Alkalinema sp. FACHB-956: one gene and its partner. The main gene of each other region encodes a partner of the protein of the gene in region 2 in a complex. Links are inferred from orthologs where the notes say so. Each region holds a gene or a part of one and is shown on either strand. Other genes may lie near its edges.

Region 1 (11,809 bases), on a different replicon or contig from region 2:
AGGTCGTGGAAATGATGTCATCTATGCCAATGGTGGAATGGATTACATCGATAGCGGCAGCGGTAATGACCAAGTTTGGTTGGGTGGAACGAGTCATGCAACGGTAAAACTCAATTCCGGTGAAGGGTTTGTGACGATCGTGAACTATCAAGCAGGGGCGACTCGTTTGCAAGTCAATAGTTTGAACGGGTTGACTTTTGCGGATAGTCGGGATGGCTTGCAGATTAGTCAGGGAAGTGATTTGCTGGCGGTGATTGCTTACCAAACCCAAAGTAGCTTTAATCGCAATAGCTTATTTGCAGGTTAAGCGGTCAGTAGATTAAGTGGGTCAGTGGGTTAAGCGAGTCAGTGGGTTAAGCGAGTCAGTGGCTGGCTGAGCCTAGACGCAACCGCTTTCCCAGTGGTATAACGCCTCATCTTAGCGGCATTGCACGATCGAGATCGGAGATCCTTGGGTTATCAGGGTTGCCCCAATCGATTTAGTGCAATGCTTTTTTAGCATAAAATGGCTCTGTCGTAATCATGTAGAGAGTCCACTCTATGATTAAGCTTGGTTTATTCCTCACCCTTTATCTGGTCTGTAGTTTTCTTCTCTTTCTCAGCTCTTCCTTTACGGTTGCTTCTGGAATCTTTTATTTGTTTCTGTTGTTGCCCTTTTATGGAATCCTCTGGCTCGGCTGTTGGATTTTTATTTGGAAGCATCGATCGAACACTGCAAAACTCAAAGCCTGGATGTGGGGCCTCGTTCTGGCGTTGCAACTGCTCACAATCTTATCCTCGCCTGGTAATTGCTACGGCTTTAAACAAGGCGATCGCTGTTATTCTAATCTACAAATTTTTGTGGAAAATCTCCCTAGAACGGCTCCCAATACCGTTCCTCACTGGAAGCTGGTTGAAGATGCGTTTCCTGGATTACTAGCAGCCTATGGCATAGCGTTGCTGCTAGCAATCTTGAAAACGAAGGTCGAAACACAATCACCTGACTTAGGTCAAGAATCTGATTGAATACCTAGATTGTGTTTACTAGATGATTTGCTAATTTGAAATTTTCACTGAATTTTATGTTGTAGTAGTTCCATTTAGATGATTGAGTTTGTTGAAGTAAAATTTTCATCTAGTGTTGTTACATAAAAGCTACCGATCGATTCTTGGAATATCAATCAGTAGCTTTTACTTTAACTAATTATTGGTGAATTCAAATAATTGATCAGGTGGAACCATCAGCGTGTGATGAATGGTTCGCGCGACTTTAATGTTCTGGGCAGGTGATGATGCAACCTTGAGGCCAAACGGAGATTAGATCTTCGCGTACCCAGCCCTTGGAGCCATTGGGATAGGTGATGTGATACCAACGATAGCCCGCATCTCGGGACGATCGACCAACGGTGACCAAGTCTCCTACGACCCCTGTATGGACAACATTTCCCTTGAGGCTGGGGGCCGATCGAATGTTAATGACATCATTGGATGATCCGGCTAAGGTGCCATAGGTTTGATTGCTGGATTTAAAGCGGACTAATGAACCAGATACCCAACCTTCAGCCCTCGATCGACCCGTTGATTGCACATAATACCAATACAAGCCACTATCACTGTCATTGGTAGTTGTAACTTTTAGAACTTCTACGGGTGCGCCATGGGCTAGGCTACCGAGTTCTCTCATTTTAAGCGAAGGCCCCGATCGAACCATTGCTCCCCAGCCCTCGCTATCGATCGTGGCGGGACGGGTCATTCCGGGTAATGCATTTACCATCACCAAACCCAGACTTAGTACGCCAATTACACTTCGTTTCAGCAAACTCATCATTGTCTCCGGGAAATCATCAAAATTTTTGCAAGTTGGTTTAGCGTCGTGTCACCCTGGCTTAGTTCTTAATACTGCCATTCTCTAGAACTTCCTGAAAATCACCAAATTTGAGGATTTAAATCCAGGACTCAGCAAAAATAGTTCACTCCTCACCCACCCCCACTAATGTATCCACTAAAGATTGACTTATGCAAATATTGACTGATGCGAGTTCCAAGTTTTTACCAGTAGCACTTCTCAACGAGTCAGCAAGGTGCCTTCCAAAACAAGCTTAAAAAATAGCTACAAGAAATTCCCGTCCAATCGACCCATTGGATAATGTTCCCTATCCACTTATGCATTGAATGGGCACTTTCGCAATGCAGAAATTCAGTCTATGCATTGGTAGTCTGACTCTACTTGTAGGGTGTTCAGGTCAATTCAGTAGCGAGCATGAACCCCTCTATACAGCAGCATTACCCCTGACTCAAATGCAAGCCCCCATTCTATCGAGTCCAGCCGCTGCATATATTCGCCCTGATTCAGTCTGCCCTTTATATATCAGTCCCAGTCAAACGCCTTTAAAATTAACTGGCTTGATTTCTCCCAACCTAGCCTTTAGCCCGGATAGTCAAGTATTAGCAGCCACGGATGAGAGCGGTAATCATGGCTTGAAACTTTTGAATCTTAAGACCGGAGATCCGCAACAAGTTGTCCCCACAGGTTGGCTAGGCTCGATCTCATTCAGTCCCGATAGCCAACGAATTGCCACAGGTTCCCGAGGCCCCATGGTCGCCCTAGTCGATCGTCAGACTCCCCAGTCGGTCACAAGATTTGAGGGGCACAAACGCGCAGTTGGTAATGTTGCCTTCAGTCCAGATGGGCAATACATTGCCAGTTCATCCAGGGATAACACAGTCCGGGTTTGGAATTTGCAAGGCAAGTCCATAGCAATGCTGCAAGGCTTTCCTGAGATTCCCCATGTAGATCTCTCAGGTGTGAACGCGATCGGGATTGTCACTTGGAGTAGTTCTCAGAATGTTTTAGTAACCATAGCTGCTAGCCAAAGATTGGAGCGTCGTTTAGATCTCTTACAAATTCCGAATGCAAACTCCAATGTAAAACCGATCACGATTGATCTGCCATCTGAAGCGGCTGATAGATCTGTTCCACCGTTCACAGTGAGTTCTGATGGCAAACACATTGCAATTCTCTCAAAGAATGGTATGGAGCTATGGAACTTGCAAGGACAATTAATTGCCCGGTGGCCTATCCATCCTGGGGCAGTCATTGATTTGGATTTCAGCCCAGATGGGCAAAAAATAGTCACTACTACTGAAGATAAAGCAGTGAAAATATGGAGTTTGCAGGGACAACTGCTTTCTACCTTTACAGGGTATAAAAAACAGGTTAAGCACGTTAAGTTTAGTCCCGACGGAAAGTGTTTACTGACCATGGGAGAAGAGGATAGAACAATCCGAGGTTGGGATCTTTCTACTCAAGAAGAATTATTTAGATTACCGACCGATGGATTTGAAATTACTCTCAGCCCCAACGGTCGATATTTAGCAACAACAGAGGATGACGTAGTCGAAAATTCAACCACTATCTTAGTCTGGCAACTCCAAGCACAAGCACAATAGAAGAACTCACAAGTTCCCTAGAACTGCTATAGATCGTTTAGCTAGCGACCAATTCCAACTTTTGCGCGAAGATTTTCTCGATCACCTCTTCCACAACCTTATCCGGTGTCGAAGCCCCCGAAGTAATCCCCACAACAATTTCACCCTCCGGCAACCAGTTCTCCTGCACCATCAACTCCTGCCCCAACGGCTTGTGCTCCAAACGATTGTTGGACAAAATTCGATCGGCACTATCAATGTGATAGGACGGAATTTCCCGCTCCACCGCAATTTCCTGCAAATGCGTGGTATTCGACGAGTTATATCCCCCAATCACCACCATGAGATCCAGCTTGTCCTCCACCAGATCAAACATGGCATCCTGACGTTCCTGGGTCGCATCGCAGATCGTATTAAAACTCTGGAAATGCTCATTCAGCTTGTCTGGCCCGTACTTCTGCATCATTGTCCGTTCCAGCAACTTACCGATCGCCTCCGTCTCACCCTTCAGCATCGTCGTTTGGTTGGCAATCCCCACCCGTTGCAAATCCCGATCGGGGTCGAATCCCGCCGACATCGCCTTGCTGAACTTGGCCATAAACTCAGCCTTGTCGCCGCCATGCAGAATGTAATTCGTCACATATTCCGCCTGGGCCATATTCAGCACAATTAGATAGGTACCCGCAAAGGAACTTGTGGCAACGGTTTCCTCATGGTTGTACTTGCCGTGAATAATCGAAGTGTATTGCACCTTCTTGTGCTTCTCCACCGTGTTCCACACCTTCGACACCCAAGGACAGGTCGTATCCACGATCGTACAGCCGCGATCGTTGAGCAACTGCATTTCCTGCACGCTCGCTCCAAAGGCAGGCAAAATCACCACATCCCCCGCCTGCACCCCAGAGAAGTCCTTTTGGCCATTCTCCACCGAGATAAATTCCACATTCATGTCTCGCAGCCGCTGGTTCACCGAAGGATTGTGAATAATCTCATTCGTGATCCAAATCCGCTCCGTCGGGAAATGCGTCCGGGTTTCGTAGGCCATTGCTACCGCACGCTCCACCCCCCAGCAAAAGCCAAACGCTTCGGCTAAACGAATTGTCACATTGCCGCGCTTGAGGATGTAATTCTTCTCGCGAATTTCTTGAATCAGCGGACTTTGGTACTCCGACTCCATGGTACTGGCCACTTCCTCCCCATGGCCAAACCCCTTGCGGTGATAGTTATCAGAATTGTTCAGCGATCGTTTAAAAGCTTTTGTATCCATCCCTCTTCACCCCGGAGAAACGTTTCCCCACTGCGGTTTTCATGCTTTCCCATGATAAAGGAGGTCTGGGGCATTCTCCTAGCCTTCTGCGGCCCCAGACCATGGCTTTTCCTGAAATCCCAGCGCCGATCGAGTCTATTACTGTCTCTATTACTGTCCCGCAGTGCCCGGACTGGATTGGCTTTCCGGCGGTTCGGGCGCGGCAGCTTCAGGCGTGCTGGGCTCGGTGCTGGCCTCGGTTGTCGTGGCTTTGTTGGCGTCAGGGCCAGCGTCAGAATTGGTTTCAGAATTCGCGTCCCCATTGGCTTCCGCAGGCGTCTCACTAGAAGCCGCCCCCGCTTCCTGGGCCGCAGGAGCAATAGGCGGTTGAGCCAGTTTCGTTTGGCTAAACACCGTTAATGCCGTCCGCCAGACGTTGTAGCCTTCCCGATTCAAATGCAGGCCATCGGTGCTGAGGTCTTGGCGCAGCAGGCCATCGCTATCGGCAAACAGGGGATATAGGTTCAGGAAAAAGACCTGTTCCTCCTGGGCGATCGCGGCAATCTGTTGGTTCAGCTTAAAAATTTGCTCGTTGGAGACTTTCAGCACAGCCTCTCGATCGGTCACGGTGGCCCGCTCTCCGCCATGGGGCAGCAGGGCTTGCAGCACGATTTCCGTACTGGGATGTTTCTCCTTGAGGGTTTGCACCGTTTGGCGCAGATTCGCCACCACCTGATCAGCGGGAACGCCCTTAATCAGATCATTGACGCCCACCATCAGAAAAATTGTCTGGGGCTTCGTTTCATCCAAGAAGTTCAAGCGCTTCAGCAAGCCAGCGGAATTCTCCCCGGAAATCCCCTGGTTTAGCCAGGTCCGATCGCTGGGTAACAACTCCGTGGGAAACCAGAGGCTGAGGGAATCCCCCAGTAACACCGTCAAGCGATCGGGTGTTTTTTTGGCGATGGCACTGGCTTCCTTCTGCAAAATTTCTAGCCATTGCTCGTAACTCAATTGTTGACGATTTCCGGCCTCCGCTGGATCGGGTGCAGCGGTAGCATTGGGATCGGGGCTGGAGATCGGGGCTGCATTGGGCTGGGGAATCGGTAACAAGGTCAACAATTGCGGCTTCCACACCACAAGCGACACTGCCAGCAGCACCAAACCATTGATGGCGATCGAGAAAGCCGCCCACAGGGGAACACCTTTGCGGGGTGGGACGGGCTGCCGCTGATCTGGAGCGGGTTGCGTTTGAGGGGACTGAGTGGGCGCGGGCTGGATCATGATCTTGAAGTCAGAAGGTTGAACGGCCACTAATGTACCAGAGCCTCGCTGATTTCGATCGCGGTTTCTGACCGATCCCCCTGAAAAAAAGTCACGGCGGTGTTGCCATAGGTTTTTTCTCGGCAGCACACAAGACCTGGAATCGGGACAAGCAAGCTCCCAGGCCGATGTTCAGCGGCAATTTCCCCCTGGGGGGCCAAAAGTCCATAGGCCACGATCGCCCTTAACACAGGTTCATATAAGTTGCTATCATAGGGTGGATCAAAATAAATGCGATCGAACTGTTGTCCCGCCAAGCTAGGTAAGCGTTTCACCACATCTCCCCGCAGAATTTGGAAACGCTGCTCTGGCTGGGCTACCCGTTGCCAGTTTTCCTGGGCGATCGCGCAGGCTTTGGGAAACTGCTCAATGCCCACCACTCGTGCTGCCCCCCGACACAGCGCTTCGGCTCCCATGGCTCCACTGCCCACACAGAGATCCAACCAGCGACAGCCAGCAATCGTGCCCTGCCAGATATTAAACACCGCTTCCCGCACTTTGCCCGTCGTGGGACGAGTGTCCAATCCCGGCAAAGTTTTCAGCAGCCGGTTGCCATAAATTCGTAGGCTCATGCAATCTGTTCCAACCCTAGACCGCAACGGCCTGTCTCGCATTCACCCATTGGACAAAATTGGCCAGGAGATGCATTCCCGCATCGGAGGATTTTTCGGGGTGGAACTGCACCGCCATCAGGTTGCCCGTGGCGATCGCGGCGGTCACCGTTTGCGTGCCGTGGGTGATGGTGGCCGATCGCACCTGTGGGTTAACTGGATCCACATAATAGGAATGGACAAAGTACATCCACGACTGTTCGGGAATGCCCTGCCACAGGGGGCAATCCGGTTGGTTCAGGGTCAACCGATTCCAGCCCATGTGGGGAATGGTGATACCGGGTTCTGGCCGAAAGCGCCGCACGGTACCGGGCACGATGCCTAAACCGGGTTCCTGGCCCTCTTCGCTGGCGTCAAATAAAACTTGCAATCCCATGCAAATGCCTAGGAATGGCTTACCTGCCGCGATCGCCCGCTTAATCGGTGCTTCTAAACCCCGCGATCGAATGCCCTGCACCGTCGGATCCCAAGACCCCACCCCCGGCAGGACGATCGCATCGGCTTTTTCGAGGTCAGCCACGGCATCCGTCACCTGGGGAGAGGCCCCCGCCGCTTCCAATCCTTTGCAGGCAGAGTGGAGATTTCCTGCGTCGTAGTCGATTACGGCAATGGTGGCCATCTTTGCTTCCCCTTCAGCACGCTTGAGCCTACCCATTTTAAGCGGTTTTTTAAGTTGTTTTAAGCGATGCGTGGGGCTTTTCAGTGTGAAAGTTTGTATCCGTGTGAAAGTTTGTAGTGGCAGTCCGTAATGCCTGCAAGAATGCCTGAAAGTCTCAACGTCCGTTGGATGCGAGCGATTCCTAGCTAATCTCGCTATCCCCAACTGAATCTCGTTATCCCAGTAACGTCTCTCGTTATCCCAGAATGTTACTGACCCAACTTACCAAGGTAGCACCTGCCATCGGAGAATGTACGAGCTTTTGCAGCAGGTTAAATCAAGAATTGTCACAGGATGCAACACACTTTTAAAACTGATCGTTTTGATCCGAGGAAGATGTTAGGTTAAATACATAACCTGATTCAGCGATGCATCTTGAAAACTATCTCGCACTATAAATCCATTGTGCATAAGAGACTCGCCCAATGAACTCACCCTAGCCTCTCTCCGTGGCGGAGAAAGCTCTAGTGGTGGGTTTTTTAGTCAAGGTGCTAGCATCGGGTTACTTCTATAGAATTCGCAGGTTAAATGACTGGTTCAGAAAGTAACTCTCCATGTTGTCTAACAATTTCACTTAAATTAGGTCACGATCGAGAAACATTTTCGTTATACTTTCTAACATCACGGTCATAGACCTAATGGGAACGCTATAGATGCCATTTGTGTATTGCGTGTGTATTGCTTACACAAATTTATTTGAATGCTCAACTAACCCATCCTTTCAGGGGAGGAAGCTTTATGAAGCTTGTTATCCAGGGCAAAAATATCGATATTACGGATGCGATTCGTGAGTATGTCCATCAGAAGATTGAAAAGGCAGCGGCACATTTTGACCATCTGTTAACCGAAGTAGATGTCGATCTATCAGTCGAACGGAATCCCCGGATAACTCCCAGACAAACTGCGGAGGTTACGATTTTTGTGAATGGGTCCAATGTGGTGCGGGCGCAGGAGAGTTCCGAAAACCTCTACGCTAGCATTGATATGGTGGCGGATAAGCTGTCTCGACAACTCCGCAAGTACAAAGAGAAACGGCGAGACCGCAACCGAGAACCCGTCAAAACCTCAGTGGCTCTGGCAGAGCAGCCCGTTGTGACCGATCTGAAGCTCGATCGGGCTCCTGCGTTACCGTCTGATGTGGTGCGGGTGAAATACTTTGCCATGCCTCCCATGACGATGGAAGATGCATTGGAACAGTTGGAAAACATTGATCATGATTTCTACATGTTCTGTAACGTAGAAACGAGTGAAATCAATGTGATTTATAAACGTAATCACGGTGGCTATGGTGTAATTCAGCCTCGTAAGAATAATGGGCATACTCACCATTTATCCAATGGTCATGAAAAGAATGGTCATACTGCGGTGGATGAGATGCGCCATGTTGTTGCAGCGATGGATGGTTAGTATTGGATGATGGGTTGTTGATACCAGTTGTTAGTGGCTAGTTGTTGGTTGAAAAAGCAGCACGATCGCTCGATCGTGCTGCTTACTTGTGTTTAGCTGGTATTGAGCTGGTTAACAATGTTGAGCTGGTGAAGAATGGTTAGTGGGTGAATTAGCGATGGTGTTGTAATGTGAGGTGTAATTCGAAGTTGTGCGTTCCTGTTTACCAATGACCGTTGCATTGTGATAGCCGTGATCACTCATGCGAGTGACGTTCAATTAAATTACGGAGTAAGTCTGCGACTTGGATTGCGCTGTCCGGCACAGCTAGCGATGCCGCTTGGGCCGACATTTTTTGTAGCTGCTCTGGTGCAGCGAGCAATTCCAGCACGATCGACTGTAGCGTTTCCGGAAGTAGTTTTTCCTGACGAAACATTTCCGCCGCTCCCGCTTCCACAAATACGCGTGCATTAAAGGCTTGGTGATCCTCTGCTGCAGAGGGATAGGGAATCAGAATCGACGGAGTGTGCGCGATCGCGAGTTCCGTTAGCGTTCCAGCCCCCGCGCGGCTAATAGCTAAGTTGGCGCGGCGGAACAAGGCCGCCATGTTGTGATAGAACGATCGGGCAATGTATTGCGGATGGTGTAAACTCTCGGCTTCTGGGTCGGACTCTCCGGTCAAATGCACAACCCAAATTCCCTGCTCAAACCAAGCGGGGCTGCATTGCCGTACTAACCGATTCACCGCCACTGCTCCCTGACTGCCCCCAACAACGACCACTAACGGGACGCCTTCAGGAATGCCTAAATCGTCTAAATTGTCGGAGGTTCCGGGTTCCGCAAGAAATTGCGCCCGCACAGGCGTTCCGGTGTAAACGGTTTTGGCTTTGAGGTACTGGGCCGCCGCTTGGAAGCCGATCGCCACAGCGGTACAGCGCGGCGCAAAGAACCGAGTCACCTTCCCCGGCAGCGCATTGGATTCATGCAATACGACGGGGAGTCCCAGCGATCGGGCCGCCAAAATAGCAGGCGCGGAAATGTAGCCCCCGGTGGTGAAAACACCGTCGAATTTGCCCTGCTTCAGAATTTTTCGGACTGACCCAATGGCCCGAATCAGTTTGAACAGGGTTTTCAGCGTCCTTAGTCCCGGTTTGCCTTGGAAGCCCGCCACCCGAACGGTATGCAACCGATAGCGATCGCCCACCAGTTGCACTTCCAAGCGATCGGGCACCCCCAGCCATTCAATGTGATAGTCCGGAAGTTGTTCCGCGATCGCGACGGCGGGGAACACATGTCCTCCGGTTCCACTGGCTGCTACTAAGAGCCGACGGGACGATTGAGACACCACAGTTAGTTTCAGTCTTGAGATGAACAGGGTGATTGTATCAGTTCTCCACTCAAGCGTTCCAGGATTTTCAGGGCAGTGAGGGAACCCCGGATCAGCCGCACTGCTGCGATCGGTCGGCGGAGCATGGCTAGGGCTAGGGTGATCGGGCGCAGTTGGCCATTTTCATCAAAGCCCTGGGAGAGGTCGGGTAAATCGTGGTGGGCATCGTCACTGATCACCCGCACGATCGCTACGGGAATGTTGTGCTGGCTGAAAAATTCCAAAATTGCCGTATTTTCCATATCCACCACGTCGGCCTGAAGCTGTTGGGCAAGCTGTTGTTTTTCCTGGGCGAGGTGAATCACGCGATCGCAGGTGATGCCTGTGCTGGCGGGCAGGGCGAGTGGGTTAACGATGGCTGAAGCAATGCCGATTTGAGTTAGATTGGCACAATGCCAAGACTGACCTGTAGGATCCAGGCAGGACTGGTAAACTACAGCGGATCCGATCGTGTCTTGATTCCCTCGATCTCGCAGGGCTCCACATACCCCCATGACCAAAATTGCTGATGGCAAAGGAGAGGTATTGGCCGCAAATTCCTCCAACCAACGCTTCACCGGAGACAACCCGGCGGGGATTGCTAACACCTGCGGCAAGTCTGGAGAAACTGTCTGGGGCGATCGGTCTAGGGGCCCCTGGGATTGTAACCCTCGGCAAACCGCTTGATACTCCGCCCCTCGGGGCACCAAAATCGTTGGAACACTCACAGTAATGACTCAGCCACAATCTAGGTCTTCTAGAGTGTGCCATGGTTTTGCACTGCCCCAGCCCGAGAACCCAGCCCGTCTCCTGCCAGTCGTCTCAACGGGTACTCATACAAACAATGTCCACACCGTAACGTTTGGGATCTCCAGCAAAGGTGGTCTGGTTGGCGGATTTAAACACATCACTGCGTTGGGAATCACAGGAACCCATGGGCAAAATGCGCAGGGACGTGGAGGATTTTTTGGAGGCTGGAAAAAAATCTTGGACGGCGGTTTGGGAAACCGCTAAAGTTGGCTGGTCGCCCCCGCAGAAAATATCAAACTGATCCTGCGAATCCCGGAAAAGGGTTGTTTCCCCCGCCGTGACCAAACACCAATCCTGGGGATAGCTGCGGGTCGCTAAAGTCCCGATCGAACTACGGGCTTGCACTTTGGATGCAGCAATGGGTAAAGCAGCCTGGGAAATGGTTTTGACCGATGGGCGGGCTGGGACAGGACTGGCTGCGAGGGTCTGGGTCTGGGTTTGCTGAAGTTTCGCGATCGGGGGTTGACCGGCTCTGACTGGCATCAACTTTTGGGCCTTGACCTGCGGCGATCGCTGCGATTTAGTTTGGGATTTAGTCTGTGCCTTGGTTGGTAATTTAACGTTGGCTTGTAATTTTCCTCCTTGCAATTTACCTGTAGTGGGCGCAGGTTTGGAAGCGACAGAACGGGACGATCGATGACGAAAGACCGATGTGCGGGTTTTGGCTTCTGCAAGCGAGGCGATTAGACCGCTGCCCACCAACACACCAGCCAGTCCCATTCCCAGGACTTGCCCCAGGGATTTCGGGCTGCTTTGCTGGATCAAGTTACGGCAACGATCGACTAAACAACGATCGATTAAACAATGGGGACGTAGCCATACCATAGGGGGATCTCCTGTTATACCAAGGTCATCCATCGGAACATTTCAGGAACACCTTATTAGAACCGGAAATCATCATCGGATTATGAACTCAAAACCTCAATAGACAACCTCAACAGAATTGAACTCCAACGGTGAGAGATCCAATTCTGATCAAACGCTGATCAACTATATGCACTATA
Region 2 (11,918 bases):
TTTTTAGGAATCGCGGGTTTCAACGCGATCGGTTCTGCTTTGGCTGCATCAGCTTCACTTTGGGAAATAAATCCCTGTTCTGCCATGCGTTCCAGGACAATATCCCGCCGTTGTTGCGCTTTCTTGGGATCAACTAAGGGCGAATAGAGACTGGGGGCAGGCGGCAACCCCGCGATCATCGCCGTTTCTGAAAGGGTTAAGTCCTTGACGGATTTGCTGAAGAATACCCAGGCGGCATCGGTCACGCCGTAGGCTTCCGAACCCAGGTAAACCAGGTTGAGATAGTTTTCTAGCAGTTTATCCTTGGATAATTCCCGCTCCAGCTTTTGTGCCAGCATCGCCTCGCGAATTTTGCGCACGAGGCTGCGGTCTTGATTGAGGAAAACCATGCGGGCCAGCTGCTGGGTAATGGTGCTGCCCCCTTCAACCATTTCCCCCGACGTGACGTTGCGGGCGGTGGCTCTGACAATCCCCCAGTAGTCCACGCCGCTATGTTGATAAAAGCGGCGATCTTCAGCGGCAATAAAGGCGTCTTTGACTCGCTTCGGCAATTCATTGATGGACATGCGCTCGCGGGTGGCCGGCCCACTTTGTAACAGAACGGTGCCATCCTCCGCCTTGATGGTCAAGGTTCCAGGCCGCACAAAGATGCCCAGCGTAGACACATCCGGAAGTTCGCGCTCTAGTCTGACATACCCGATCGATAACCCAATCGCGGCCACGCCGACAGCCGCTAGGCCGAATTGATTTCTCCGTCGTTTCAGCGGCGCAGGTATCCGTTGCGTCATCCAAGTCCATTGCGCTGAGACCTGATGACCTGCACTCACTAAAACATGACGCAGTTTGGGTGGGAGTTTAACCCTGCGTTGCTTTTCTCTTCTACGCGGCGTCTGTTCCTCCTGCTTACCTGTCATGGGATCCATTCCAGGAGGTTTGGATGGTTTCGATCGCCGGAAGCCATACTTAGCCACACAAGAAGCCTCTTTAAGTATCTAGCGGGAATTGCCGAGCCATGGAAGTGTCAATTGTTGAACCACTCCAACGGTTTACATCATAAGGTGCACCCAGAGCCTGAACGGTTCGCGTAGGTTAGAACCACGGACTAACCAAACCATAGACTAACCCAGAAGTTAATCGAACAGTTTACAGGAAGGATGGGGAAAATTTGTAGTCTTTTTAGAGTTTTTTCGTTCAAACTGTGCGATCGCTGGTCTTTTGCCATTCTCAGATCGCCCGGACGATCGCACAGTTGACTATGATTAGCGGCGATTAGCGGCGATTAGCGGCGATTAGCGGCTTCTTGCCGACCTAGGACAAGCCGGAATGCCCTAAGGCAATCCCTGTGATCAACATCCCCAGCACCAGGAACGGTTGGGCACTCGCTTGGTATTTCACATCATTTTTCAGCGGATCCCGCAGGAAATACATGTCCTGGAAGGTGATTTGAGGAATCACAAACAGCAACAGAATCGTCGCGTAGAGATTTTGGTGGATCGACATTAAGTAACCCGCCACGCCGATTTGAAAGATGTCAATCATCAAGACGCAAATCCAAGCGGCGGTGGTAATGCCAAACATCACAGGCAGGGACTTCAGCCCCAAGGCCCGATCGCCTTCTACACTTTTGAAATCGTTAACCACGGCAATCCCCAGACCCGCCAAGCTATAGAACAGGGTCAGCACCACGATCGTCGGATTCAAATCGCCAAACAAAGCATGACCTGCCCACCAAGGCAGCGCAATGTAACTCGCCCCCAAGGCATAATTCCCCAGCCAACCGTTTTGCTTGAGCTTGAGGGGTGGGGCGGAGTAGATATAGGAAATGAAGGAGCCGCCGATCGCCATGACGGTAATCGTCGGAAAGGCATGGCCCGCCCACTGATCCAATAGGTAAGACACCCCAATGCCCGCCGCCAGCAAAATCAAAATCTGCGCTTTGACTTGGCCGAGGGAAATGGCCCCGGAGGGAATGGGACGATAGGGTTCGTTAATGGCGTCGATTTCCCGATCGTAGTAGTCATTAATCGTTTGGGTGTAGCCCGTCAGCAACGGCCCCGACATCAACATACAAGCCAGGGAAATCAAGACATTTTCGATCGACCAGGTGTAGTTGCCCGAGGAGGCCGCCCCACAGAGAACACCCCACATCAGGGGAATCCAGGTGACAGGCTTCATCAGTTGCAGCCGAATTTTCCAAATCGACTTCTCCTCCACCTCTGCCCCTTTCATGCCCAGCAGTTGGCGGGCTTTGGCCGATCGAGTCTCTTTGTCTTCAACGGGTTCAGTCAAAATTTCCGTAGATTTGGATTCTGTCATAGGGTTAGGTGCAGGTGGATATTAAAGGGTAAATTTCAGGGAAAGGGGCCGCCACCAGAGCGCCCACCGCCCGACTAAAACGAAATGACCAGGGAACTGTTTTGAAATTTGGCCCCTTTGACGGGTAAACCACTCAGTTCCGGCGGCAGAAAAATATTCCGTCGCTGATCGCCCGCCTCGATCGTGATTTCGGGCCCGTACTGGGTTAGCTTAACTTGCTTTTTGTCAAAGCTGGGTAGAAACAGCGTCACGGTGCGATCGCCCACGTTAATCGTAATCGGACGGGGGGCCTGTACCGCTTGACTAAAGTCGGGCAAGGCTTCCATGAGGGTTAGCCAGTCCTCCCCGATTTTTCGGGGTACCGAGGTGATGGATAACGGATGGAAGGCATCCCCGGCATAACGGCTTTGGTTGGCAATCACGCCCCCGATCGTCAAGCCAATCTGCTGGGCACTGCCCCAGAGATACTGCGCCGTACTGACCGCTAAGGGATCATCCGTCGTGACCAGGTAAGCCACGGTGCGCTGGGGATCTGCGATCGCGGCTTTGCCTTTTTCCAAGAGACTATTCATCTCGGCGGTGGGCTGGGCAAAGTTATCCGCCGCAAAATTGACACTCAGGATGGCCGTGGCGATCGGTGGGATAAAGGGGGCGAGGGTTTTGCCCAGGTCAGAATCGATAAACACCTGACGGAAACGCCGAATGTACCAACTAACGATTTCTGGCATTCCCAACATCCGCAGGGTTTCGGGACTACTGCCACTGTCGTAGACAATCACGTCATAGCGGCTGTCCCATTGCCGAATCGCATTTAAGGCCAGGGCGCTGTCCATGCCCGACAACACCCCTAATTCCTGGCCATAGACATTGCGAAAGAACGGGGTACGGACATACTGGGCTTCCAGTTTTTTCAATTCTTCCCAAGCCCGCTCTAGCAATACAGCGGTGTGGAGTTGGACGGCTTCTAGGTTGTGGGCGATCGTGGTTGGATCAGGCCCTACCTCAGCCCCCAGAGCAATCCCCAACGCAGGACTACAATCCTGGCTGGCCAGCAGCACTCGTTTGCCCTGGGCCGCCAATCGCTGGGCAGCGGCGATCGCTAACGTTGTCCGCCCTGTGCCGCCCTTGCCTAAAAACGTCAGAATAAACGCCATAGTAAATTTGCTGTGACTCCGATGCCGGGTTTACCCATTCAATTTATCGAGTTCCTGCCAAGATTGCTGGCGCATTAAACTGCTCAGAAAACTGCTCAGGTTCCTATCCAGACTATTGCTCAGCCCATTCTGCGCTCCACCCAACGATCGGCCCCAAAACAAGAAGGCAGTCAATGATTAACTCACTCACTGCCTCACTCAAGCTTTCCATCGCAGATGCTAGCGCACTAACTAGCTCACTAATTACTAGATGACTCAGTTACTAGCTGACTAATTAGAGGCTTCCAGTTCGTCTTCAAAAAACCAGGTGGCATACTGGTCATCGAACTGAACGAGACGGCCTAGACCTTTTCCATCTACGACTTTGAAGTCCTTGACGGTACCGACTTTACCCAGCTTACTGACCACTTCTTGGGGAACGCGATCGCGCAGACGACGGACACGCACTTTTTGACCGATTTCCATCACAGCAACATTGATACAGACCACTTCAAAGTGTACCAGCAGTTGGCTCGTGGGATCGCAGTGGATTTGTTCCGTAGTGGAGTATCAAGGGCATGTTGAAAAAGTAAATGTGGGCGAACCTGTGTAGGCGAAACCTGTTGAGGTGGAACCTATTGGGGGCGAACCCTGTGGGTGCCCAATATTAGGAATCGCCAGAATTTAACGGTTTGCGGGAAGCGTCACGAATTCAATGAGGCATTACTACGAAATCCTAGGACTGGAATGGGGCGCTTCGCCGGAAGCGGTCAAGCAAGCCTACCGTAAATTGGCCAAGACCTATCATCCCGATCGCTATCAAGATCCCGCAGAACAGCAAGCGGCGAAGGAAAAGTTTCAGACCATTCAGACCGCCTACGAAGCGCTAAAGGGATTTTCCCCCAGTTCCGCGCGATCGACGCAATCAGAGGCTCACCCTTCAGGGGTTTCCATCCGCACAAAATCCCGGCGAGAGGCAGGCCCCCGCAAACCCTCAGAGGCAGAAATTGCCTTGAAAAAAGGCATCGAACAGTTCCAAGCCCAGCAGTACATGGCCGCCTTGGATTTCTTTTCCTTTGCGATTCACCTCCAACCAGATTTCGCGGAAGCTTACTGGTACCGGAGCCAACTCAGACAGGCCAAGGGCTGGACAGCCTCTGCCCAGGAGGATTTAGCTAAGGCCAAGCAATACGGCTGGGTTCCTAAGCAAGAGCCATCGCAGGCACAACAGGCTCAGACGCACCCAACTCAAACCCAACAGGCGGCGCGATCGACCCAATCGACCCAATCGACCCGCTCTACTCACGCCGCTTCAACTTCTCCATCCTCCGCAACGTCCGGTCATTCTCCCTCGACTTCCTGGAGGTTGCACCAAACTTGGCAGAGCCACGGGGAAGCGATTACGGGCCTAGGTTGGGCTAAATCGACTCTGATTAGCATTAGCACTGATACAACCTTGCGATTATGGCACTGGCCCACGGGTGGGGAAGCGGTTTTGACCAGCCATCGTGTGCCCATTACCGCAATTTCGGTGGCGGCTCAGCGTGGGTTGCTGGTCACGGGTGGTAAGGATGGGCAGATGAAAATGTGGAACCTGTCCAATCAGCGGCTGATTAGAACCGTGCCCCTTCACCAAGGAGCCATTCAAGCCTTAGCGATGGACGCTACAGAACAGTTACTAGCCAGTGCCGGGGCAGATGGCCAAGTCAAGCTGTTTCGGCTCAATCCAGCCACGCTGTTAAAAACCTTGATCCATCGATCGATCGTGTGGTCGGTTTTGTTTAACGCCAGTGGGACTCAGCTCATCACCACCAGTGCGGATCAATGCCTGCGTCTGTGGCAATGTCAAACGGGTGAACTGCTGCGGGAAATGGCACTCCCTTCGCCCTGTTGCTACAAAAGTGCCGTCAGCCCCGATGGACAAACGTTGGTAGTCAGCGACGATCAGGGTAATTTGCATCTCTGGTCGATCGGCGGGGACTGGTTAAAAACGATTCCTGCCCACGGGGTTGGCGCGATCCAGGGCCTGCAATTTAGTGCCTGCGGAACTTTACTCTTTACGGGGGGAACCGACGGTGAAATCAAACTCTGGGATGCTCAGACCTGGCAGCGCATCACCCATTGGTCTGCGGAACAGGGGGCCATCCAAGCCTTCACCTGGATTCCTGACGCAAACTGGTTAGTCAGTGCAGGCAGTGATGGGTCGATTAAAGCTTGGCAAGCTGAGTAATTTGGCAAGCGCACTAACTTGGAAAGCCCTGTAAATAGCGATATACTACGGCGTCTACGGTTCTTTGTGTTATCCATTCTGAGTTCAGCCTATGCTCGCAAAACGAATTCTTCCCTGCCTAGATGTCAAAGCTGGTCGTGTGGTCAAAGGCGTGAATTTTGTCAATTTGCGGGATGCGGGCGATCCAGTGGAGATGGCGCAGATTTATAACCAAGCGGGGGCGGATGAGCTTGTATTTCTGGATATCACAGCCACCCACGAAGACCGAGACATTATCTATGACGTGGTGTACCGCACAGCGGAACAGGTGTTTATTCCCCTGACCGTCGGGGGCGGGATCAGTAACCTCGACACCATTAAAAAATTGCTGCGGGCCGGGGCCGATAAGGTCAGTATCAATTCTGCGGCGGTGCGGGACCCGGATTTCATTAACCAGGCCGCGCGGCAGTTTGGCAATCAATGCATTGTGGTGGCGATCGATGCACGGCGACGCACTGACCCGGCCAATCCTGGTTGGGATGTTTACGTGCGGGGGGGCCGGGAGAATACGGGCATTGATGCGATCGCTTGGGCTAAGGAGGTCGTCAGTCGGGGAGCAGGCGAATTACTGGTCACCAGCATGGATGCCGATGGAACCCAAGCGGGCTATGACTTAGACATTACGCGGACGATCGCGGAAACGGTGGATGTCCCGGTGATTGCCTCGGGGGGTGCGGGTAACTGTGAGCATATTTATGACGCCTTGACAACGGGGAAGGCGGAAGCAGCTCTGCTGGCCTCGTTGCTTCATTACGGACAGTTAACCGTCTCTCAGATAAAGACATACTTAAGCGATCGTAGCCTAATTGTGCGTCAATAAGCGGCTCAAGCCCTTTGCTAATCAGTCTTCCAGATGACCGCCCTGGGGAATTTGGGGCGGTATAGTTAAGTTATCTTGCGATTTTTGCCTCGCAATGGGGCACTTTTAATAAGAATCTGTTACAATCTTTAACATATGCTAATAGTAATTTTGCTATTTGTAATTGCTTTGGTGGCGTGGGCCTTGCATCTGATGCAAGAGGCTGTGACGCGGCAGGAGTTCTCCCTGATGTTGGCAGGGACGCTAGTGGCTTCTGCGGCGGCAGGACTTGTCTCGGTCTACTGCATCATGGGGAATTACATGGGATTTATTACCCGGATGGATCGCGATCCGGAGGTTTTAGAGCAGGTTTATCGATCGGTGCAAAGCTATCTAGAAGCGGAAAGTTTGGAAGCTAGTCAAGTTTACCTTAGTGATTCTTCGACCACTCTGTCTAGCAATCCCTAGCGATTCGATGCAGTTATAGGAAATCTGTAGCTGGGCCATTGCTTCTGTGAGTTGACCACTATTTCAGGGTTGCTCGTTTAGAAATAGATTTGTGATTTTAAGCTGATTGATCAAACTGATGCCTGCTTTACTCTTCCAATGAAGTTGATAGCGTCTAATTTTGATCTGAACTAATTTTGCGTCAACTGATTCTGGCTTGACTGATTTAAGTTTTGGGTGCTTTAAGTTGTGGGTGAATTGGCTGGATTTCCATTGCCGGGGATGGTGCATTGAATCGAAATCTCTGTGGTCAGTGGGTATTGGCTAAATCGATCGAGAAAATAGCGCACGTTAAAACTGCGAGGGTCAACCCGCTCCCCAGACCGATCGACCAACTGATGGGTGGTAATGCGATCGGCGGTAACCCCTAGCTTGGAGATCAACCAGGCCAACGATTCGTATTGTGCTTGAGAATAACCACTATGGTTTCTGCGGCGACTGCCCCGACCATCACGGGGGGTGACTAAGGAGATGTGGTAGGCAAAGTTATTGACTGAGGGCGGAAACTTAGGATTGGTTTTCACCGCTTCCTTTTGTCGATCGTTGTTGACAAAGACCGAATTTCCGGCCCCAAAGGCTCGCTTGTCCGGTGGAACAATGTAAATCACTTTGCCATCTTCCGCAATCAAGGCATGGTAGCTCACTTGATCGTCATCGTTGGCGTGGGGCGTCTGGAAGAAGTTCAACGTGGACTGACCGGAAGCATCGGTTTCATGGAGCACGACGATCGGGGCATTATTGACAGGCTGTCCTGCAATGTCTTGCAGAAAACGATCGCCAAAATTGGTGGGATGGGCTAGGGCAACCACTTCCGTCGGTGCCTTGGCATCGGGCTGATTCGCGGTTGGGCGAAATCGGGTTAAGGGCAAAGAATCTCGTAACTGGGCTAATTCTTGGCGAGTGGGACGACGAGGTTTGGGATCGGGCCGGAGGGCACAATCGGTAGACAGGCGGGGATCGTTGGTGGCCGATTGCGCAATCGCCGGAGGAGTCCGCTGCTGGACACTTGGGATCGCTTTTGAAGCGGTAGTCTGTGACGCAGGTTTTTCTGAAGCGGACTTTTCCACTCCCAGGGTTTTGGCCTTAGCTGGAATGTCGGCTGCTGCTGAAGCGGGTAAAGGTGCCTCGCTTGCGTCCCGTTGATCGAGCCGGGAAATGGCTGAGGGGTGATCCGATCGTGCAATCGGTCGGCCTTCAATAAACTCAGCATCACTATTGCCAATACTGGCAAACAGCGCGATGACCCCGGCGGCAAAAATAGAGAGGGCGACCCAAAGTTGCTTTTTCATGCGGCTGAGTTGGCAATGAGCGATCGGACGAGGGGGAATCCTGCGAGGGGCTACTCGCATACCCTCTACTCAAGCTTAAATAATTAAGCCTCAATCATTTAGTCTTGAATTTTACTGTGCAGAGCCTTCATCCATCACAATCTTTTATCACCAATTCCAGAATTTTCAGCAGAAACACGTTGAATCTAGAGGAATTCGACCGTTGTTTCGACAGTTGTAAGGTCGGCAAAACTGACTAATGACCTGGGCTAACAGGCAGGATGCCTTAACAAGTCCTGGAACTACTGAAGGCTCTGCTTGGCGTTGAGCTAGTTGGGATTGAGCTGCTAGCTTGCTGAATCGTGGTTCGCCCTGCATCGGAACTTGCCTTAAGCCTTGGCCTGCTTGATTCTCAAGCCTGCTTTATTCTTTAGAAACTCGAACGAGGCCCATTTGCAAACGTTGCATGACCTGATTAATTTTGTCCTGCTCCTGAAAGCTCAAGGTACTATCCGAACAACCCATTTGCATTAAATACGTTCGATCGGCCAAGGTAATCCGCCCCGTTGCCAGAATTCGATCAATCACCACATCCAATCCCTGGGGGGAAGAAATATTGGACTTTAGCATAAGTCAATCAATCCCATTTCCTGAGAGAAATCTGGTAGTACAAAAGGGTAGATACAGCACCGATTCAATGAGTTCAAATCAATGAGTTCAAATAGATCGCTTCAATGACATCACTTCAATGGGTCGTATCGCATCATGGTCATTATGCTTGACCAAATCCGGAGATATTCTGAGGTGAATACCCTGATTTGTCATGAACAATGCATCTACTTGATTTGAAGCTCACAAGAACTTGAAGCTCACAAGAATTTGAAGCCCAAATTTGAAGCTCAAAGTATCTTAATTCGATTATTGAGTAGCGTATTCTCCGTATCTTCGCGTAATCCGAAAAAAATGGTCAATTACATCTCCGTTTTTTTACGGAGATTTCGGAATCATAGAGCTGGAATTTACGGACTCCTCATAAATCAAGTCCGGGCTTCCCCTTAGACCTTGTCTATCGGCTGGAACCCTAAGCTCTCTGAAACCTTCCTTGCCCGTGCTGATAGGCCATTCCGTTCTCCCACTTCATCCCCATTTACGGATCCAATTCCCCCATAGGATAGATTGACCTGATATGCTGGTCGATCGATTAATGATGACGTTCGATGGGATAGGCATTACACGATGGCATCACAGTCTATGGCATCACAGTCTACTGACTGGTTTTCTGCGGGGGGAGAGGTCATGGTCCCCCTCCTGGGATTCTCGATTCTAGGAATTGCACTAGTTTTGGAGCGCTTAATTTTTTGGGGAAAAGTCCTCAAGCGAACCGATCGCCTTGTGCAAGAAACCTTACATCTCTATCGACGTAACCCCCGCGCTGCCTTTGGATTATTGGAAAAGAATTCGGATATTCCGATCGCCCGTATTTTCCTAGCGGCCCTGGAACTGGAGCAGGCGACTCCGGAGGAATTTCGTCTCGCCCTAGAAAGTTCTGCCCAAGCTGAAATTCCGCTGCTCAAGCGATTCAACACAATTTTCGAAACCATCATCAGCCTATCGCCGCTCCTGGGGCTTCTGGGAACCGTCTTGGGCTTGATTCGATCTTTCGCGGCATTGCAGCCGGGAAACGTGGGGGGTACGAATACGGCCAATGTGACCGGGGGGATTAGTACTGCTTTAATTTCTACGGCGGCAGGGTTAACCGTTGCGATCGTCACCTTAATTTTTGCCAACAGTTTTCGCGGGTTGTATCTCCGGCAATTAGCGTTAATCCAAGAATACGGTGGCCAGCTAGAACTCCTCTATCGGCGACGGTTTGAACGACGGATGGGCACCTATATCCCCAGCAATGAGCCTCACCCTTGACCCAATTTCTTCACCAAATTTCTTAATTCAATTTCTTAACTCAACTTAATCTTTCGATCTTCGACACCCCACCCCACCCCGCTAACGCTTCAAACTCCAAGGGGCCGTGGGTTCCAGGGTATCGTGGGCTTCAGGATGTACTGGCCCCGCGCTGGTTTCAGTGGCCTGAAGCTGGATCTGATTTCAGCTTGCTTTTTTGCAGCATCAATGCATTTCAGCCTAGGTAAAGCGCTGCTTAAGCATTCCTTTAGATTTCGCTACAAACCATAACAAGGATTAATCATTCGCTACAGGATCTCTAAAGTAAAGCTTATTGAGATCCTGATATTATGCTTAAGAACTCGTCCCTGGCTCGCGAGATCAAGCAAATTTGTTAGCTTTGCTACAGTCGAAGGTAAGCAGGTTTTGTGGACCTCAGCGGGTTTGGACAACAGATTGTACTCCGGAACTTCAGAGTTTTTCTGGTCTTCTGGAACCGCTCGTGAAGATTTTCACATTTCACAGGAAGGGAGATATGTCTTACGCGCAAGCTAGAACCCAAGCGAAAGCTGGGTACGACGCAGGGGTAAAGGACTACAAATTAACGTATTACACCCCTGATTACACCCCCAAAGACACGGATGTCTTGGCGGCGTTCCGCATGACTCCTCAACCAGGCGTTCCGCCGGAAGAGGCTGGGGCAGCAGTTGCGGCTGAGTCTTCTACCGGTACCTGGACCACCGTGTGGACGGACCTGCTGACCGATCTCGATCGCTACAAGGGACGTTGCTACGACATCGAACCCGTTCCCGGCGAAGATAACCAATATATCTGCTACATCGCTTACCCCCTCGACTTGTTCGAGGAAGGTTCCGTGACTAACTTGCTGACTTCCTTGGTCGGTAACGTGTTCGGGTTCAAAGCGTTGAAAGCTCTCCGTTTGGAAGACTTACGCATTCCTGTTGCATACCTGAAGACCTTCCAAGGGCCTCCCCACGGTATCCAGGTTGAGCGCGACAAGCTGAACAAGTACGGTCGTCCGATGCTGGGTTGCACCATCAAACCCAAGCTGGGTCTGTCTGCGAAGAACTACGGTCGTGCAGTGTACGAATGTCTGCGCGGCGGTTTGGACTTCACCAAAGACGACGAAAACATCAACTCCCAGCCCTTCCAACGCTGGCGCGATCGTTTCTTGTTCGTTGCGGATGCAATCCACAAGGCGCAAGCTGAAACCGGCGAAGTTAAAGGTCACTACCTGAACGTGACCGCTGCGACTTGTGAAGAAATGCTGAAGCGGGCTGAGTTCGCAAAAGAACTCGAAATGCCGATCATCATGCATGACTTCTTGACCGGTGGTTTCACCGCCAACACCTCCTTGGCGCACTGGTGTCGTGATAACGGCGTTCTGCTGCACATTCACCGTGCAATGCACGCGGTGATTGACCGTCAGAAGAACCACGGGATCCACTTCCGCGTCCTTTCCAAGTGCTTGCGGATGTCCGGTGGTGACCACATCCACACCGGTACCGTTGTAGGGAAACTGGAAGGGGACAAGGCTGTTACCCTCGGTTTCATCGACCTGCTGCGCGAAAACTACATCGAGCAAGACCGTTCCCGTGGGGTTTACTTCACCCAAGACTGGGCTTCCATGCCTGGTGTGATGGCAGTTGCTTCCGGTGGTATCCACGTATGGCACATGCCTGCGTTGGTGGACATCTTCGGTGATG

The links.
Region 1: the proteins of hisF (region 2) and hisH are in contact, whole or in part, in a crystal structure (PDB 6RU0), measured with the Thermotoga maritima proteins. The link is inferred for Alkalinema sp. FACHB-956 from one-to-one orthologs. Residues at the interface, in WP_004080486.1 of Thermotoga maritima: Met1, Leu2, Ala3, Arg5, Ser40, Glu41, Asp45, Glu46, Ala70, Glu71, Ile73, Asp74, Ile75, Pro76, Phe77, Asp98, Lys99, Ser122, Gln123, Glu161, Thr195, Leu196, Asn247, Arg249, Glu251; in WP_004080484.1 of Thermotoga maritima: Asn15, Arg18, Arg22, Arg117, Leu118, Pro119, His120, Met121, Gly122, Trp123, Asn124, Asn134, Gly135, Tyr136, Tyr138, Val140, Tyr158, Glu180, Lys181, Ser182, Ser183, Lys184, Ile185.

What each region holds. Positions count from the first base shown.
Region 1 is NZ_JACJRC010000003.1:218,805-230,613, reverse strand. What follows is about bases 5,384-8,236. They hold hisH (imidazole glycerol phosphate synthase subunit HisH), read right to left. Parts: upstream 7,205-8,236; coding sequence 6,563-7,204; downstream 5,384-6,562. Other genes in these bases: raiA (ribosome-associated translation inhibitor RaiA), read left to right, coding at 7,982-8,236; rsmD (16S rRNA (guanine(966)-N(2))-methyltransferase RsmD), read right to left, coding at 5,965-6,546; H6G21_RS06135 (GDSL-type esterase/lipase family protein), read right to left, coding at 5,384-5,935. In the rest of the region: H6G21_RS06160 (esterase-like activity of phytase family protein), read left to right, coding at 1-307; H6G21_RS06155 (hypothetical protein), read left to right, coding at 541-1,005; H6G21_RS06150 (SH3 domain-containing protein), read right to left, coding at 1,250-1,753; H6G21_RS06145 (WD40 repeat domain-containing protein), read left to right, coding at 2,278-3,429; H6G21_RS06140 (4-hydroxy-3-methylbut-2-enyl diphosphate reductase), read right to left, coding at 3,467-4,675; more of H6G21_RS06135, read right to left, coding at 4,826-5,383; more of raiA, read left to right, coding at 8,237-8,650; murG (undecaprenyldiphospho-muramoylpentapeptide beta-N-acetylglucosaminyltransferase), read right to left, coding at 8,886-9,974; H6G21_RS06110 (phosphorylase), read right to left, coding at 9,986-10,723; H6G21_RS06105 (hypothetical protein), read right to left, coding at 10,818-11,630. UniProt on the Escherichia coli protein: IGPS catalyzes the conversion of PRFAR and glutamine to IGP, AICAR and glutamate. The HisH subunit catalyzes the hydrolysis of glutamine to glutamate and ammonia as part of the synthesis of IGP and AICAR.
Region 2 is NZ_JACJRC010000020.1:30,070-41,987, reverse strand. What follows is about bases 4,693-7,654. They hold hisF (imidazole glycerol phosphate synthase subunit HisF), read left to right. Parts: upstream 4,693-5,770; coding sequence 5,771-6,538; downstream 6,539-7,654. Other genes in these bases: H6G21_RS18555 (peptidoglycan recognition family protein), read right to left, coding at 7,207-7,654; H6G21_RS18560 (hypothetical protein), read left to right, coding at 6,674-6,985; H6G21_RS18570 (DnaJ domain-containing protein), read left to right, coding at 4,693-5,679. Outside these bases: H6G21_RS18590 (penicillin-binding protein 1A), read right to left, coding at 1-788; chlorophyll synthase ChlG, read right to left, coding at 1,309-2,316; H6G21_RS18580 (ArsA family ATPase), read right to left, coding at 2,391-3,470; H6G21_RS18575 (cytochrome b6f subunit family protein), read right to left, coding at 3,741-3,935; more of H6G21_RS18570, read left to right, coding at 4,165-4,692; more of H6G21_RS18555, read right to left, coding at 7,655-8,373; H6G21_RS18550 (hypothetical protein), read right to left, coding at 8,716-8,922; H6G21_RS18545 (MotA/TolQ/ExbB proton channel family protein), read left to right, coding at 9,544-10,212; H6G21_RS18540 (form I ribulose bisphosphate carboxylase large subunit), read left to right, coding at 10,727-11,918.